DNA from 2 places in the Paenibacillus ihbetae genome. Region 1 is predicted to be linked to the other one. Evidence: predicted binding sites of a transcription regulator. Region 1 holds the regulator's gene; the other holds the start of a gene.
What was found. Region 1 encodes Rex, which represses fermentation and respiration genes when NADH is low (regulators of the CRP and FNR family bind a similar motif). Its sites were predicted from a motif close to TTGTGAAATATTTCACAA; they were not measured.
Positions count from the first base shown of each region.

Region 2: the regulator Rex is predicted to act here: its motif matches at 2,878-2,895, upstream of BBD41_RS15990 (cytochrome ubiquinol oxidase subunit I).

Region 1 is NZ_CP016809.1:859,552-866,570, reverse strand. It holds gene dinG (ATP-dependent DNA helicase DinG) at 1-1,739, shown strand, start outside; gene BBD41_RS03935 (redox-sensing transcriptional repressor Rex) at 1,809-2,471, shown strand; gene BBD41_RS03930 (amidohydrolase) at 2,449-3,747, shown strand; gene BBD41_RS03925 (cell wall elongation regulator TseB-like domain-containing protein) at 3,775-4,293, shown strand; gene BBD41_RS03920 (hypothetical protein) at 4,551-5,084, shown strand; gene BBD41_RS03915 (AAA family ATPase) at 5,077-6,579, shown strand; gene BBD41_RS03910 (3-hydroxyacyl-CoA dehydrogenase family protein) at 6,764-7,019, shown strand, end outside.
Region 2 is NZ_CP016809.1:3,596,663-3,603,681, forward strand. It holds gene BBD41_RS15980 (MFS transporter) at 1-240, shown strand, start outside; purine riboswitch at 402-503, shown strand; gene ade (adenine deaminase) at 854-2,659, shown strand; gene BBD41_RS15990 (cytochrome ubiquinol oxidase subunit I) at 2,975-4,378, shown strand; gene cydB (cytochrome d ubiquinol oxidase subunit II) at 4,365-5,381, shown strand; gene BBD41_RS16000 (ABC transporter ATP-binding protein/permease) at 5,381-7,019, shown strand, end outside.

The sequences.
Region 1 (7,019 bases):
CGGCGGCCCAGATGCTGGTGTGGCTCACGCAAACCGAAAGCGGCGACGACGAGGAGCTGAATCTCGGCGGCCGCGGGGGCGATTTCTGGGAAACGATCGCCAGCGATTCCGATTCATGCCTTGGACGCAGCTGCCCCTGGTTCCGCAAGTGCTACTACCATCGGGCGAAGCATGAGGCCGGCATTGCGGATGTCGTGATCACGAATCACTCCAAGCTGTTTACCGACGTAAAAGCGAACCACCAGCTGCTTCCGAGCTATGAACGGCTCGTCATCGACGAAGCCCATCACTTGGAGGATGTGGCAGGCAAGCATCTCGGGCTGCAGATGAAATATTTTACGGTGGTTCATACATTGACCCGTCTGTACAAGGACAGCCGAAGCGGGCAGCTCCCTGCGCTGCGGCAGCTGCTGCAGGCTTCTCCGCATGAGAAATCCGGGGAATGGTCGGCGGTCATCGACCGGATCTATCCTGATCTGATCACGGTGAAAGAAACTTGGGACCGCCTCAGCGACCAGCTGTTCGGCCTGCTCCCGGAACGCGGCGACGCTTCGCCGGGAGATGCCGGGCAGTATTCGCTGCGGCTCTCGCCTGCGAAGAAGCCGAAGGATTGGGGAACGCTCGCCGAGCTGGAACAGCAGATTCACGTTACGCTGGGAGATGTCGTGCGCAAGGGAGACAAGCTCGTCGCCGAAATAAAGGAAGAGCTGGACGATTACAGTGCGGACAGCCTGCTGACGGACCTGTCGGGCTTGTTTAAGGATCTGGCTGCGCACCGCGAGGATTTGCGGTCCTTCATGGCTTTGAACGACGAAGGCACCGTGTACTGGATGGAGGCCAACGGCAATTTCCGCAGCAAGTCGCTGCAGCTCTACGCCGTGCCCGTTGATGTCAGCAAGCATTTGAAGGAATTGTTTTTTGACAAGAAGCGGAGCGTGATTCTCACATCGGCGACGCTGTCGGTCGATAAATCGTTTCAATTCATGATCGACAATTTAGGGCTCCAGGAAGCGGCGGACGCAGGAAATCTGAACACGGTTCAGCTGCCCTCCCCGTTCAATTACAGGGAGCAGGCGCTGCTTGTCATTCCGCGGGATTTTCCTAGCGTGAAGGGGTCTGTGGGGGATGCGGTATTTGTAAACACGCTCGTGAAGTCGCTCTCCGAAGCGGCAATAGCGACCCATGGTCGTATGCTCGTCCTGTTTACGTCCTATCGGATGCTCCGCCAGGTGCATGAGCCGCTTAAGGAAGCGCTGGCTGCCAGCGATATTACGGTGCTTGGCCAGGGAATGGATGGAACGAGCCGTACGAAGCTGATTCGCCGGTTCCAGGATAGCAGCGCCTCAGTTCTGCTGGGGACCAGCTCCTTCTGGGAGGGCGTTGACATTCCCGGAGAAGCGCTGACCTGCCTGGCGATTGTCCGGCTGCCGTTCCAGCCGCCCAACCATCCGCTGGTCGAGGCGAAGAGCGAGCTGCTGCAGCAGCAGAAGAAGAATCCGTTCATGAAGCTTTCGGTGCCGCAAGCGGTCATCCGCTTCAAGCAGGGCTTCGGGCGGCTTGTTCGGACTGCCCACGATAAGGGGATCGTGATTGTCTACGATACGCGGGTGATCGAATCATATTATGGAAAATACTTCTTGTATTCCCTGCCCGGACCGAAGATGGAGCATATGCCGACCGAGGGGATCGTCCCTCGTATTGCGCAGTGGCTCCAGGAAAGGGAAAATGAAAAAGAGTGAACCTCGAGGGGAGCAGGGTTATTACATTGGAAGCGATGAACTATCATCCTATTAATAGGGGGAGCATGCATGAAATCGGATAAAATTTCAGAGGCCGTCGTCCGCAGATTGCCAGTCTATTTGCGCTATTTGAATGAGCTTCATAAGCGGGAGGTGTCCACCGTCTCCTCACAGGAGCTTGGGCAGAAGCTCGACCTGAATCCGGCCCAAATCCGTAAGGATTTGGCCTATTTCGGTGATTTCGGCCGGAAGGGCATCGGTTATGATGTCTCCTATCTCATTGAGAAAATCCGCCAAATCCTGAAGCTGGACCAGAAGATCAACGTTGCGCTGGTCGGTGCGGGCAATCTCGGACATGCGCTATCCAACTACAACGCATTTCTGAAGGATAATATGAAGATTGTGGCGATTTTCGACTCGTATCCTCCGAAGATCGGGCTTAAGATCAATAATTTGACGGTGCAGCCGATGGAAGAGCTGGACCAGACGGTCCAGGAATACGGCATTCGAATCGGGATTATTACGGTTCCGGACTTTGAAGCGCAGAACGTAGCCAATCAGCTGATCAATGCCGGAATCGAGGCGATTTTGAATTTTGCCCCGACGATTTTGAAGGCACCGTCCCACATCCGCATTCATACCGCGGATTTTACGACGGATCTGCAAAGCCTGGCTTACTATTTGGACAATGGGAAGGAGGATGCACAGCATGACAACGAAGTGGATGGTTAAGAACGGAACATTTGCCGTGCTTCAGGAAGGACAACCGGTTATCCGCGGGTATATGGTTGTGGAGGACGACCGCATCACGTATCTGGGGGAAGAAGAGCCTCAGGTCGATGCCGAAACCCGGGTGATGGACGGGACGCATCTGTTATTCCTTCCGGGGCTCGTCAACACGCATGGGCATGCAGCCATGTCGCTGCTCCGCGGCTTTGGCGACGATCTGGCGCTGCAAGTTTGGCTGCAGGAGAAGATGTGGCCGATGGAAGCGAAGTTTACGGCAGACGATGTCTATTGGGGCACTTCGCTCTCGGTGCTGGAGATGCTGAAGGGCGGTACGACAACCTTCGTTGACATGTATGACCATATGGATCAGGTAGCGAAGGTTGTCCAAGACTCCGGCATGCGGGGAGTTCTGACGAGAGGCGTCATCGGCTTATGCCCGCCAGAAGTGCAGAAGCAGAAGCTGGATGAAGCGGTTGCTTTTGCGAAAGACTGGCACGGTCAGGCGGAGGGGCGGATCACGACGATGATTTCGCCGCATGCGCCTTACACATGCCCGCCGGACTTTATCGAGAAATTCGTTCAAGCGGCGCATGATTTGAATCTGCCGATCCATACCCACATGTCCGAAACGGCAGCCGAAGTGCAGCAGAATGTGAATGACTATGGACTGCGCCCGGTGGCCCATCTGGAGAAGCTTGGCGTGTTCTCGCGTCCGGCGCTCGTTGCGCATGCGGTGCATTTGACGGATGAAGAGATTGAGATCTTGGCTAAGCATCAGGTGGCGGTATCCCATAACCCGGGCAGCAACCTGAAGCTCGCCAGCGGGGTTGCGCGCGTGCCCGAGCTGTTGAAAGCAGGCGTGACGGTGTCCCTGGGAACCGATGGACCAGCGAGCAATAACAACCTGGACATGTTCGAAGAGATGCGTCTGGCCGCTCTTATCCACAAGGGCGTCAGCGGCGATCCGACAGCCGTTCCGGCAGCCGAAGCGCTTCGAATGGGAACCGAGTATGGAGCGAAATCGGCATTTCTTGATAACGTAGGCAGACTGGCCGTCGGGATGAAGGCCGACATGATCGCGCTGAATACCGATCAAGCGCATTTCCTGCCGCGCACGGATTACATTTCGCATTCGATTTACTCGGCATCCGCCAAGGATGTGGAGCATGTATGGGTTGACGGCAAGCAGGTTGTTAAGCACGGCTCCTGCCTCACGCTGGATGAGGAACGGATCCGCCGTGAAGCCCAGCGTTCATTCGAGCGTCTTTCGACCCTTTAGGGCAGATTAAGGGGAGGATCAGACGGTTTGAAAAAGAGAACAAAGTGGATACTGCTTAGTATATCCGGGCTGCTGCTGGCGCTGCTGTGCGTGCAGCTGTACTATTCCTATGTCATGAAGGACACGTGGAATGAGGAAAGCTTGGCGGTGCAAGCCGCTCGTCAGCATGGCGGCCTGGTGACGAAAGATAAAACCTACAAATCGGTTTGGGGCGAGAACAACAATTATTGGGTCATCACCGGCACGAATCAGAACCAGCAGGAGATCATGGTTTGGGTGAAGTTTACGGATGACAACATGCCTGTAGAGGGCAAGGACGCGGTTCAGGCCGAGCTGCTCGGCAACGGATTGTCCGAAGAGCAGATGCGCGAGCAGATTCGGAAGGAGATGCCGGGTGCTGTGGTCAAGCGACTGCTCCCTGTAATGTACGAAGGCGAGTATACATGGCAGCTCCAATATGAGAATCAGGGCCAATTAGGTTATCGGTTCTATCGCTTCCAGGACGGACAGGCGATCGGAGAGGACATTATTCTTCCAAATCAATAAATCAGCTATACAGAAAGAGGCTTTCTTGTACGCGGTTGTACAAGCAAGCCTCTTTGTTTTGAGTTTGAAAGCGTTGTCTGAAAAAAATGGAAAAACTGTTCTTAATATTTTCACAGGAAGGCATGAAAAAGTATAGATTATATGATATACTCATTGTTGTACTCACAAGGCAAATAATAATCTATTAGTCATAGCATATGTTGTTCTATATAAAGTGATAGATAATTTCTACAAATTATTACTGAAGGAGGCACTTCATGAAACTACGCATTGTCCCTATCATGCTGACGGTTGTCATTTCGGCATTGGTGCTTTTCGGCGGATGGTTTCTATATCAGCGTTTCGCTGTTCAAAGTCCGCTGGCCGATGTCGTTTCCCAATATGAAGGCGTGAAAAGTTCTCATATAGATATTAAACAGGATGCCGTATCTTTGAAACTCGATCTGGCTCCGGACACGAATTTGCAGGACTTGGTTCAGCATATCAAGCGGGAAGGCAAATCCGTAATTGGCAGCCGGGAGCTTAAAATTCAAGTCGAGGACCACTCCTCGAAGGCCTTGGACGAGTGGTGGGAAAAGGCGATGCTGTCCGTTGCGGAAGCTATGGACAACAAGCAGTATACCAACATTCAAACCTCCCTGGATCGGCTGGCAGCCGATACTCCGAATTTGAAGGCGAAAGCGACGATCGACGACAACAATGTTTACATCAGCCTGTCGGATGGAGAGTCCGGTAAATTCATCATCCTGCCGCGTCAGCCCGGCAAAATGGAGGTGTGGAGCCATGCCTAAATGGACAAAAGAAGTAGCGATCGGCTTTGTCCCGGTATTATTGGTGTTCCTGGCTTTTATCGGGGTGAATATCGTGCCGGTCATCATTGCGGTTGCTCTTGTAGGCGGTTTGCTGTTCATCGCAAAGATGCGAGGCGGGATCGCCGTCGGAGCAGGCAATGAGCGCAAACGCAAGAAAGCGGGTCCTTCGAAGCTGACCTTTGAAGAGATCGGCGGGCAGGACAATGCCAAGCAGGAGCTCCGGGAAGCACTTGATTTTCTGATTCGGCATGAAGATATCAAGAAATTCGGCATTCGTCCGCTGAAGGGCATTCTGCTCACCGGTCCTCCGGGGACGGGGAAGACGCTCATGGCCAGAGCGGCCGCCCATTATACCAATTCCGTCTTCGTGGCTGCATCCGGCAGCGAATTCGTTGAAATGTATGTCGGCGTCGGCGCAGGACGCATCCGGGATTTGTTCAAGGATGCCCGCACCCGGGCCGAGAAGGAGAATAAACAGAGCGCGATTATCTTTATCGATGAGATCGACGTCATCGGCGGGAAGCGTGAAGGCGGGCAGCAGCGCGAATATGATCAGACGCTGAACCAGCTGCTGACCGAAATGGACGGGATCTATTCGACCGAAGCGCCGCGTATTCTCGTCATCGCCGCCACGAACCGCAAGGAGATGCTGGATAGCGCCCTGCTTCGTCCGGGAAGATTTGACCGTCATATTCAGGTGGATCTGCCCGATAAGAAGGGACGAGCCCATATTCTGAGACTGCATGCGGCCAACAAACCGCTGCATGAGGATGTGGACCTTGAGAAAATCGCCGAGGAAGCGTACGGCTTCTCGGGCGCCCAGCTGGAAAGCGTCATGAACGAAGCGGCGATTTACACGATGCGCGAGAATGAGCAATTCATTCACCAGCGCCATTTGTCCATGGCCATCGATAAGGTCATGATGGGTGAGCGGTCAGACCGCGAATCCAATATCGAGGAGAAGAAGCGGGTAGCGATCCATGAGCTGGGTCATGCCATTATGGCGGAGCTCGTACGTCCCGGCAGCGTGAAGCAGGTGGCGCTCAGCCCGCGCGGCAAGGCTCTTGGCTATGTGCGTCACAATCCGCAGCAGGAGCAGTATCTCTATACGAAATCGTTCCTGGAAGAGCAGATTATGATCGCGCTTGGCGGAGCTGCCGCGGAAGAAATTTATTACGGCGGACGGAGCACGGGCTCCAGCAATGACTTTGAGCAATCGCTGAACATTGTGGAGACGATGATGAAATCCGGCTTAACCTCACTCGGCATCATCAACATGAATATGGTTACGACCGAGGAATTGATGCGGGAGAATAATATGATCCTAGAAGAGCTCATGTCCCGGACGAAAGGCCTGTTGGAACGGAATCGGGCGATATTCGACAATTCGCTTGACATCCTGATGAAAGAGGAAATCCTGTCCGGTGAGCAGTTTCGTTGTCAATTTCGTGAAAACGCGCTTTTACCAGCATAATTTGTTATGCTGGTTATTTTTTTTTACTTTTTTCTCATGCTAAGATATTATTATATTTTGTGCTCTAAAAATGCATGTTCAAAAAGTCGGTTTTTTAATTTTTTGAACTACTTCTAAAAATGCATTTTTCGACAAATAGGGGTACAATACTGTATAGAGATAAGGAAAGGGTGGAGTAGAAACCATGTACTTCAAAAAAATCGGCGTTGTCGGCGGCGGTACGATGGGGCAGGGCATTGCGGAAATGCTCGCCGCCAAAGGGCTTGACGTGCTGCTCGTTGAGAAATCTCCAGAGAGATTGGACTATTCATACCGCATGATCGAAACCAGTCTGGATAAACAGCTGGAGAAATGGGGCATCACGCAGGCAGAGAAGAAGCTTATCCTTAGCCGGATTCAGAAGGTGACGCATATCAAGGAGCTTGGTACCTGCGATATGG
Region 2 (7,019 bases), 2.7 Mb from region 1:
TATCTTGAAACGGCGGTTGCGAATGCCATTGATGACGATAACCGGGCCAAAATATTCGCGCTGCTCCAGGTGCTTATCCTGATCGTGATTACGCCGTCCGGCGTGATCGGAGGCTGGGCTTATGGCATCGATCCCCGTATTCCGTTCCTGCTTGTTGCGGGGGCGTTTGCCGTCAGCATTCCGCTGATGATGCTGTACGCCAAAAAGGTAACAAAGGCTCCAACCGAAGTCAGCCTGTAATACAGGGGTGCTTCGTTCGGTACATAGGCTCCTGGCTTGCCGCCATGATATTGGCGGCATCCTGGTATTTCCTAAAGAGGCCGGTTCCTTCCTGTCACTTGACTTCTTGGACAGGAGGATTATAATTCTAACAACAAATGAGTAGAATTGAATAGGGTAAAGGTCTTAGCAGCAAATCTTGATGTATATGCCGGGGAATAGGGCCCAGGCGTCTCTACCAGGTTACCGTAAATGACTTGACTACATAAAAGATGAGAATAGGACAGCCCGAGCTTTGAAGGGAATCGCGAGGCATGGCGGTACCCGGGTACGCATGGCGTTTCACGTATTCGTCCGAGTGGGCCCGGCGGAAGGTCTAATCCGGAATCAGCGGCAATATCGCGCGAGCGCAGCAGATAAGCAAGGGACTTCCTCATCTTGATGAATTCAATCTTTAGGCATCCCGGGCAGGTACGCTGTCCGGGTTGTTTTGCGTTCCGGCAGCGCAGGGGGATCGTATTGATCTAAACCATGGGCCCCTCCCTCCATGCGTGAAAAACCGCGATGAAGGGCATCATCAAACTCACTGCGCAGAAATATCCAATCAGCAAAAAAAGGGGAGCGTGCAATCATCATGAGTTCAAGCAGAAGATATAAACGATACGAGGTCAGCCGGCAGCTGGGACAGGTTGCTCTAGGGCAGTCGCCAGCCGAGCTGGTGATCAAGAACGGCACGCTGGTCAACGTATTTACGGGCGAGCTTCAAGCAAATATGGACGTGGCCGTTGCAGCCGGGCGCATTGCCTATATCGGCAATGCGGATCATACCATCGGCGAGGGCACGAAGGTGATTGATGCCAAAGGGCGGTATATTACGCCGGGACTGCTTGATGGCCATATGCATGTCGAATCCACGATGCTGACGGTGACCGAATTTGCCAAGGCAGCCATCGTAAGCGGAACGACCGGAATCTATATGGACCCGCACGAGATTGCCAACGTATTCGGTATGGAAGGCGTGCGCTGGATGCATGAAGAGGGTCAACAGCTGCCGCTGAAGGTGTTCACGACCATTCCTTCCTGTGTTCCCGCAACATTCGATTTGGAGGATGGCGGCGCCCAGCTTGGCGTATCCGATATCGAAGAGGGGCTGACCTGGCCGGGCACGGCAGGCCTCGGTGAAGTGATGAACTTCCCAGGCGTCGTGCACGGCGATCCGACGATGATCGGAGAGATTGAAGCTACGCTGCGTGCTGGCAAGACGGTAACCGGACATTTTCCGGCGGAGGATGACCGGATGCTTCAAGCTTATTTGGCTACAGGGGTCAGCTCCGACCACGAGACGGTGACGCGGGAGCAGGCGCTGGAGAAGGTTCGGCTCGGGATGCATCTGATGATTCGCGAGGGATCGGCCTGGCAGGACATCAAGGAAGTCATCAAGGTGGTGACCGAGGACAAGGTGCGTACGGACAATATGTCGCTCATTACCGACGATGTATATCCGCAGACACTGGTCCGTCTCGGCCACATGAACCATATCGTACGGCGGGCGATGGAAGAAGGGGTTGACCCCGTAACCGCGATTCAACTGGGAACGATCAACGTGGCTCGCTATTTCGGAATGGAGCTGGACCTCGGCAGCCTCTCCCCGGGAAAATCGGCGGACATCCTGCTCATTGACGATTTGAACCGCATGGTTCCGTCGGTCGTCATTGCCGATGGCGAGGTCGTTGCGGAGAACGGCCGCCTTGTGGTGGAGTTTCCGTCCTACCAATACCCGGAGAAGGCTTATCAATCGGTGCGTCTTGCCCGGGCCCTCGCTCCGGAGGATTTCCTGCTCCGCAGCAAAACCGACTCGGCGGCGCGAACGGAAGTCAATGTCGTACGCGTCATTGAGAACAGTGCCCGCACGGCAAAAATGACGGCGGTTCTCCCGGTGGTGGACGGAATCATCCGGCCGGATCTGGAGCAGGACGTTGTGCAGCTTGCCTGCATCGAGCGTCACCGCGGAACCGGGCAAATCTCGCTCGGGTTCGCTAGCGGCTTTGGTCTGAAGGCGGGTGCGGTCGCCTCGACCGTGGCCCATGACAGCCACAACCTGCTGGTGATGGGCACGAATGTGGACGATATGGCCTTTGCCGCCAATGAGCTGGCGGCTTGCGGCGGCGGCATGATCGTCGTCCGGGACGGGAAGGTGCTGGCGAAGGTGGCTATGCCGATCGCAGGCCTCCTGGCTGACCGCCCGGTGGAAGTCGTGGCCGAGGAAGTGGCGGCGCTGGAGGATGCCTGGAGGGAGCTCGGCTGCTTCATTAACGCGCCGTTCATGACCTTCTCCCTCATTGCGCTCCCGGTCATTCCGGAAATCCGCATCACGAACCGCGGGATTGCCGACGTCACGGAGTTTAAGCTGATCGAAACCGAGATAGGTCCGGTTCAATAAATTGTACAAGCTAATGCAATGATTTGCATGCCGGCACCGTACGAGCAATAACGACGAGGGTCGTACAGCATGATCAGGTACGCCGCGCGCCTGAGAGGCATGCGGTATAGCATACAAGGGGCAGGCTCGCCAGGGATGGCGGCCTGTCCTTTTTAGGTTCGGGACTTCGTGATTTTTGTCACAAATTTATAACTTTTTATCCGTTTTTGGCCTCGATATTGTGATGTTTATCACAATCCTTCCTGCTCCAGTCTGCGACAATACCAAAAGAATCAAATTTAAAATGATGACGTGAGCTAAAGGAAGGGGTATGTTATGGATCCGGTGATGCTGGCGCGAATACAGTTCGCATCGACAACCATTTTTCACTTTATTTTCGTACCGATCTCCATCGGGTTGGCGTTTCTGATCGCCGTCATGGAGACGATGTACGTCGTCAAAGGCCAGGACGTGTATAAACGGATGGCCAAATTCTGGGGCAAGCTGTTTCTCATTAACTTTGCGGTCGGCGTCGTGACGGGGATTCTGCAAGAATTCCAGTTCGGCATGAACTGGTCCGATTATTCGCGGTTTGTCGGGGACGTGTTTGGCGCGCCGCTGGCGATCGAAGCCCTGCTGGCTTTTTTTCTCGAATCGACGTTCATCGGCCTGTGGATTTTCGGTTGGGACCGGCTTTCGAAGAAAGTCCATCTGCTGAGCATATGGCTGGTGTCCTTCGGCACCTTGATGTCGGCGTTCTGGATTCTGGCCGCCAACTCGTTCATGCAGCGTCCGGTCGGATTCGAGATCAACAACGGACGGGCGGAGATGAACGATTTCTTCGCGCTGATCACGAACGGTCAGCTGCTGGTGGAATTCCCGCATACGATTTTCGGGGCGCTGGCTACCGGCGCGTTCCTCGTGGCCGGGGTGAGCGCGTATAAGCTGATGAAGAAGCAGGACGTGGATTTTTTCAAAAAATCGTTCAACCTTGCGATCGTGGTCGGCCTGCTTACCTCCATTCTGGTTGCGGTGTTCGGCCACCAGCAGGCGCAGTACCTCGTGCAGACCCAGCCGATGAAGATGGCTGCCGCCGAAGGCCTGTGGGAAACAAGCGAGGATCCGGCACCGTGGACGGTCTTTGCGTCGATCGATCCGGAAAAGCAGGAGAACTCGGCGGAATTCAAAATCCCGTATTTGCTCAGCTTCCTGTCTTACAGCAAATTTAGCGGCGAAGTGACCGGTATGAAAGAGCTGCAGTCCCAGTATGAGCAGGAGTACGGTCCGGGCGATTATATTCCTCCGGTGCGCACGACCTTCTGGAGCTTCCGGATTATGGTGGCAGCCGGAACGGCCATGATCCTGCTTGGTCTGTACGGTGCGTGGCTGATGCTGCGCAAAAAGGTCGAGCAGGCCGGGAAGTGGTTCCTGAGCATGATGCTGTTTGGCATCTCCCTGCCGATCATTGCGAACAGCTCGGGCTGGATTATGACGGAGATCGGGCGCCAGCCGTGGACGGTGTTCGGGCTCATTACGACGGAGAACAGCATTTCGCCGAATGTCAGCGCCGGGTCGATCCTGTTCTCGCTGATTGTGTTTACGGCGATTTACGCGGTGCTGGCGGCTGTCATGGCGTATCTGTTCGTGAAGGTGATCAAGAAAGGACCGTATGCGGAGGAAGCGGATCACCGCCACGCAAGCGATCCGTTTAACAAGGAGGGCTACAATGCTGTCTCTTAATGAAGTATGGTTTGTGCTGGTTGCCGTATTGTTCATCGGGTTCTTTTTTCTCGAGGGCTTTGATTTCGGCGTTGGGATGTCCACGCAGCTTCTGGCCAAAAGCGACACGGAGCGCCGGGTGCTCATCAATTCCATCGGCCCGTTCTGGGACGCGAACGAGGTATGGCTGCTGACGGCGGGCGGCGCGATGTTCGCGGCGTTTCCGAACTGGTATGCGACCTTGTTCAGCGGCTTCTACATTCCGCTCGTCTTCCTCCTGCTGGCCTTGATCGGCCGCGGAGTAGCCTTTGAGTTCCGGGGGAAGGTTGAGAATACCCGCTGGAAAAAAGTATGGGACGGCGCCATATTCACAGGCAGCGTGCTGCCTCCGTTCCTGCTCGGCGTCGTATTTGCCTGCCTGATCCAGGGGCTGCCGATCAATGAAGCAATGGAAATGCACGCCGGCTTCTTCGATATCGTCAACGCCTATACGGTGGTCGGCGGGCTGACGATGACGCTGCTGTGCCTGCTGCACGGCTTGATGTTCACGACGCTCCGCACGACGTCGGATTTGCAGGAGCGCGCACGCTCCATGGCACGGAAGCTGCTGCTTCCGGTCGCGGGACTGTTCGCGGCGTTCGGCGTCATGACGTATTTCATGACGGACGTGTTCGAGCGGCGGGGCGGCCTGATCGCCGTCCTGCTGGGGCTGGCGCTGCTGGCCTTTCTGCTCGGCGGCTATTTCATGAGCCTGAAGCGGGACGGGTGGGCGTTCGGGATGACCGGGGCCGTGATTGCCCTTACGGTAACCTCCGTGTTTGCGGGATTGTTCCCTCGGGTCATGATCAGCTCCATCAGCCAGTCGTTCGATCTGACGATCTATAACGCGGCTTCCGGCCCGTATTCGCTGAAGGTGATGACCATCGTGGCCGTCACGCTGCTGCCTTTCGTCTTGGGTTATCAAATCTGGAGTTACTTCGTTTTCCACAAACGGGTACATGAGAAGGAGCATCTGGAATACTGATGGGAAAAGATCTGCTGGGTTACCGTGGCGCCAAGACGACGTTTCTCCTGGTCGCTGGATGTACCCTGGCACAGAGCATGGCCATCCTCCTGCAGGCCAAATGGCTTGCAGAGACGGTTTCCGCGCTGTTCGCGGGGGCCTCGCTGCAGGAGCAGGGGGGAACCATTGCCCTGTTCCTTCTTGCTTTTCTGCTGCGGCACGGGGTCGGAGCCGTCCAGCAAGGGCTTGCGCAGCGCTTTGCGGAGCAGACCGGCGCAAGCCTTCGAAAGGAGCTGCTCGGTGTTCTTTTTCAAAAAGGCTCGGCGCTTGTTAGGGCGGAAGGAACGGGTAATGTGGTTACGCTTGTGCTGGAGGGCATCGGCAAGTTCCGCAAATATGCGGAGCTGACCATCCCCCGGTTGATGGGCGCGGGCATAACGCCTGCGCTGGTATGGCTGTACGTATTCATGACCGACCGGATTTCGGGCATTATTCTGCTCGTCACCATGCCGATTCTGATTGCCTTCCTCATTCTCGTCGGCCTCGCTGCGAGGAAGCAGACCGAACGGCAGCTGGATTCTTACCGGTTGCTGTCCAATCATTTCGTCGACTCGCTCCGGGGGTTGATGACGCTGAAATTTCTAGGTCAGAGCCGCAGGCACAGCGCCAGCATTCAGCAGGTCAGCGAAGATTACCGGAAAGCGACCATGCGCACCTTGCGCGTGGCCTTTCTGTCCTCCTTCGCGCTGGACTTCTTCACGATGCTGTCCGTGGCCTCCGTTGCGGTTAACCTTGGTCTGCGGCTCATAAACGGCAGCATCGAGCTGCTGCCGGCGCTGCTCGTTCTTATTCTGGCACCGGAGTATTTTCTTCCGGTGCGTATGGTCGGCGCCGATTTCCACGCCACGCTGGACGGCAAGCAGGCGGGGGAAGCGATGCAGTCGATCATTCGGGCGTCGCGGGCTGAGGGGAAGTGGAAGCCGTCAGTGTCGGAGGCTGCTCCGAATGGGGGGGCGGATGGCGCCTGCGAAGCCGCTGTGGCCGATTCGGGTGTGGGTGCCGGCGGAGCTGGTTGCATACGCACAGCGGATGCAGCTGACGATGCTGAAGCAGCGGTGTCGATGACAACCGACACGGCAATCGCGGCGACAACCGACGCGGCAGTCGCAGCGACAACCGACGCGGCAATCGCAGCGACAACCGACGCAGCAATCGCCGCAACGACCAATACAACAATGGCGATGACAGCCGATGCACTGCATGCGGCGAGAACGGATACGGCACGTAAAGTCGGAGCGGCTTTCCCAGCCCCGATACTTCAAATTAAGGATAATTCGATAAACCGCGGAAGCTCGCCGGCTGTATTTCGATGGGATGATCACAGCATGCTGGAGCTGCGCGGTGTGGGCTTGCGGCATGAGTCGCAGGGGCCGGCCTCTCTGGAGGACGTCAGCTTCCGGATTCCGGGCAAGGGCAGGATCGGGATCGTCGGAGAGAGCGGGGCCGGCAAATCCACGCTCATCGATCTGCTCGGCGGCTTTGCGGCTCCTACTGCAGGCGAGATCAGGCTGAACGGCGTGAAGCTGGAGGAAGGGAACCGCGAGACATGGCGAAGCGGGGTGACGTATATGCCGCAGCATCCGTATTTGTTCAGCAGCA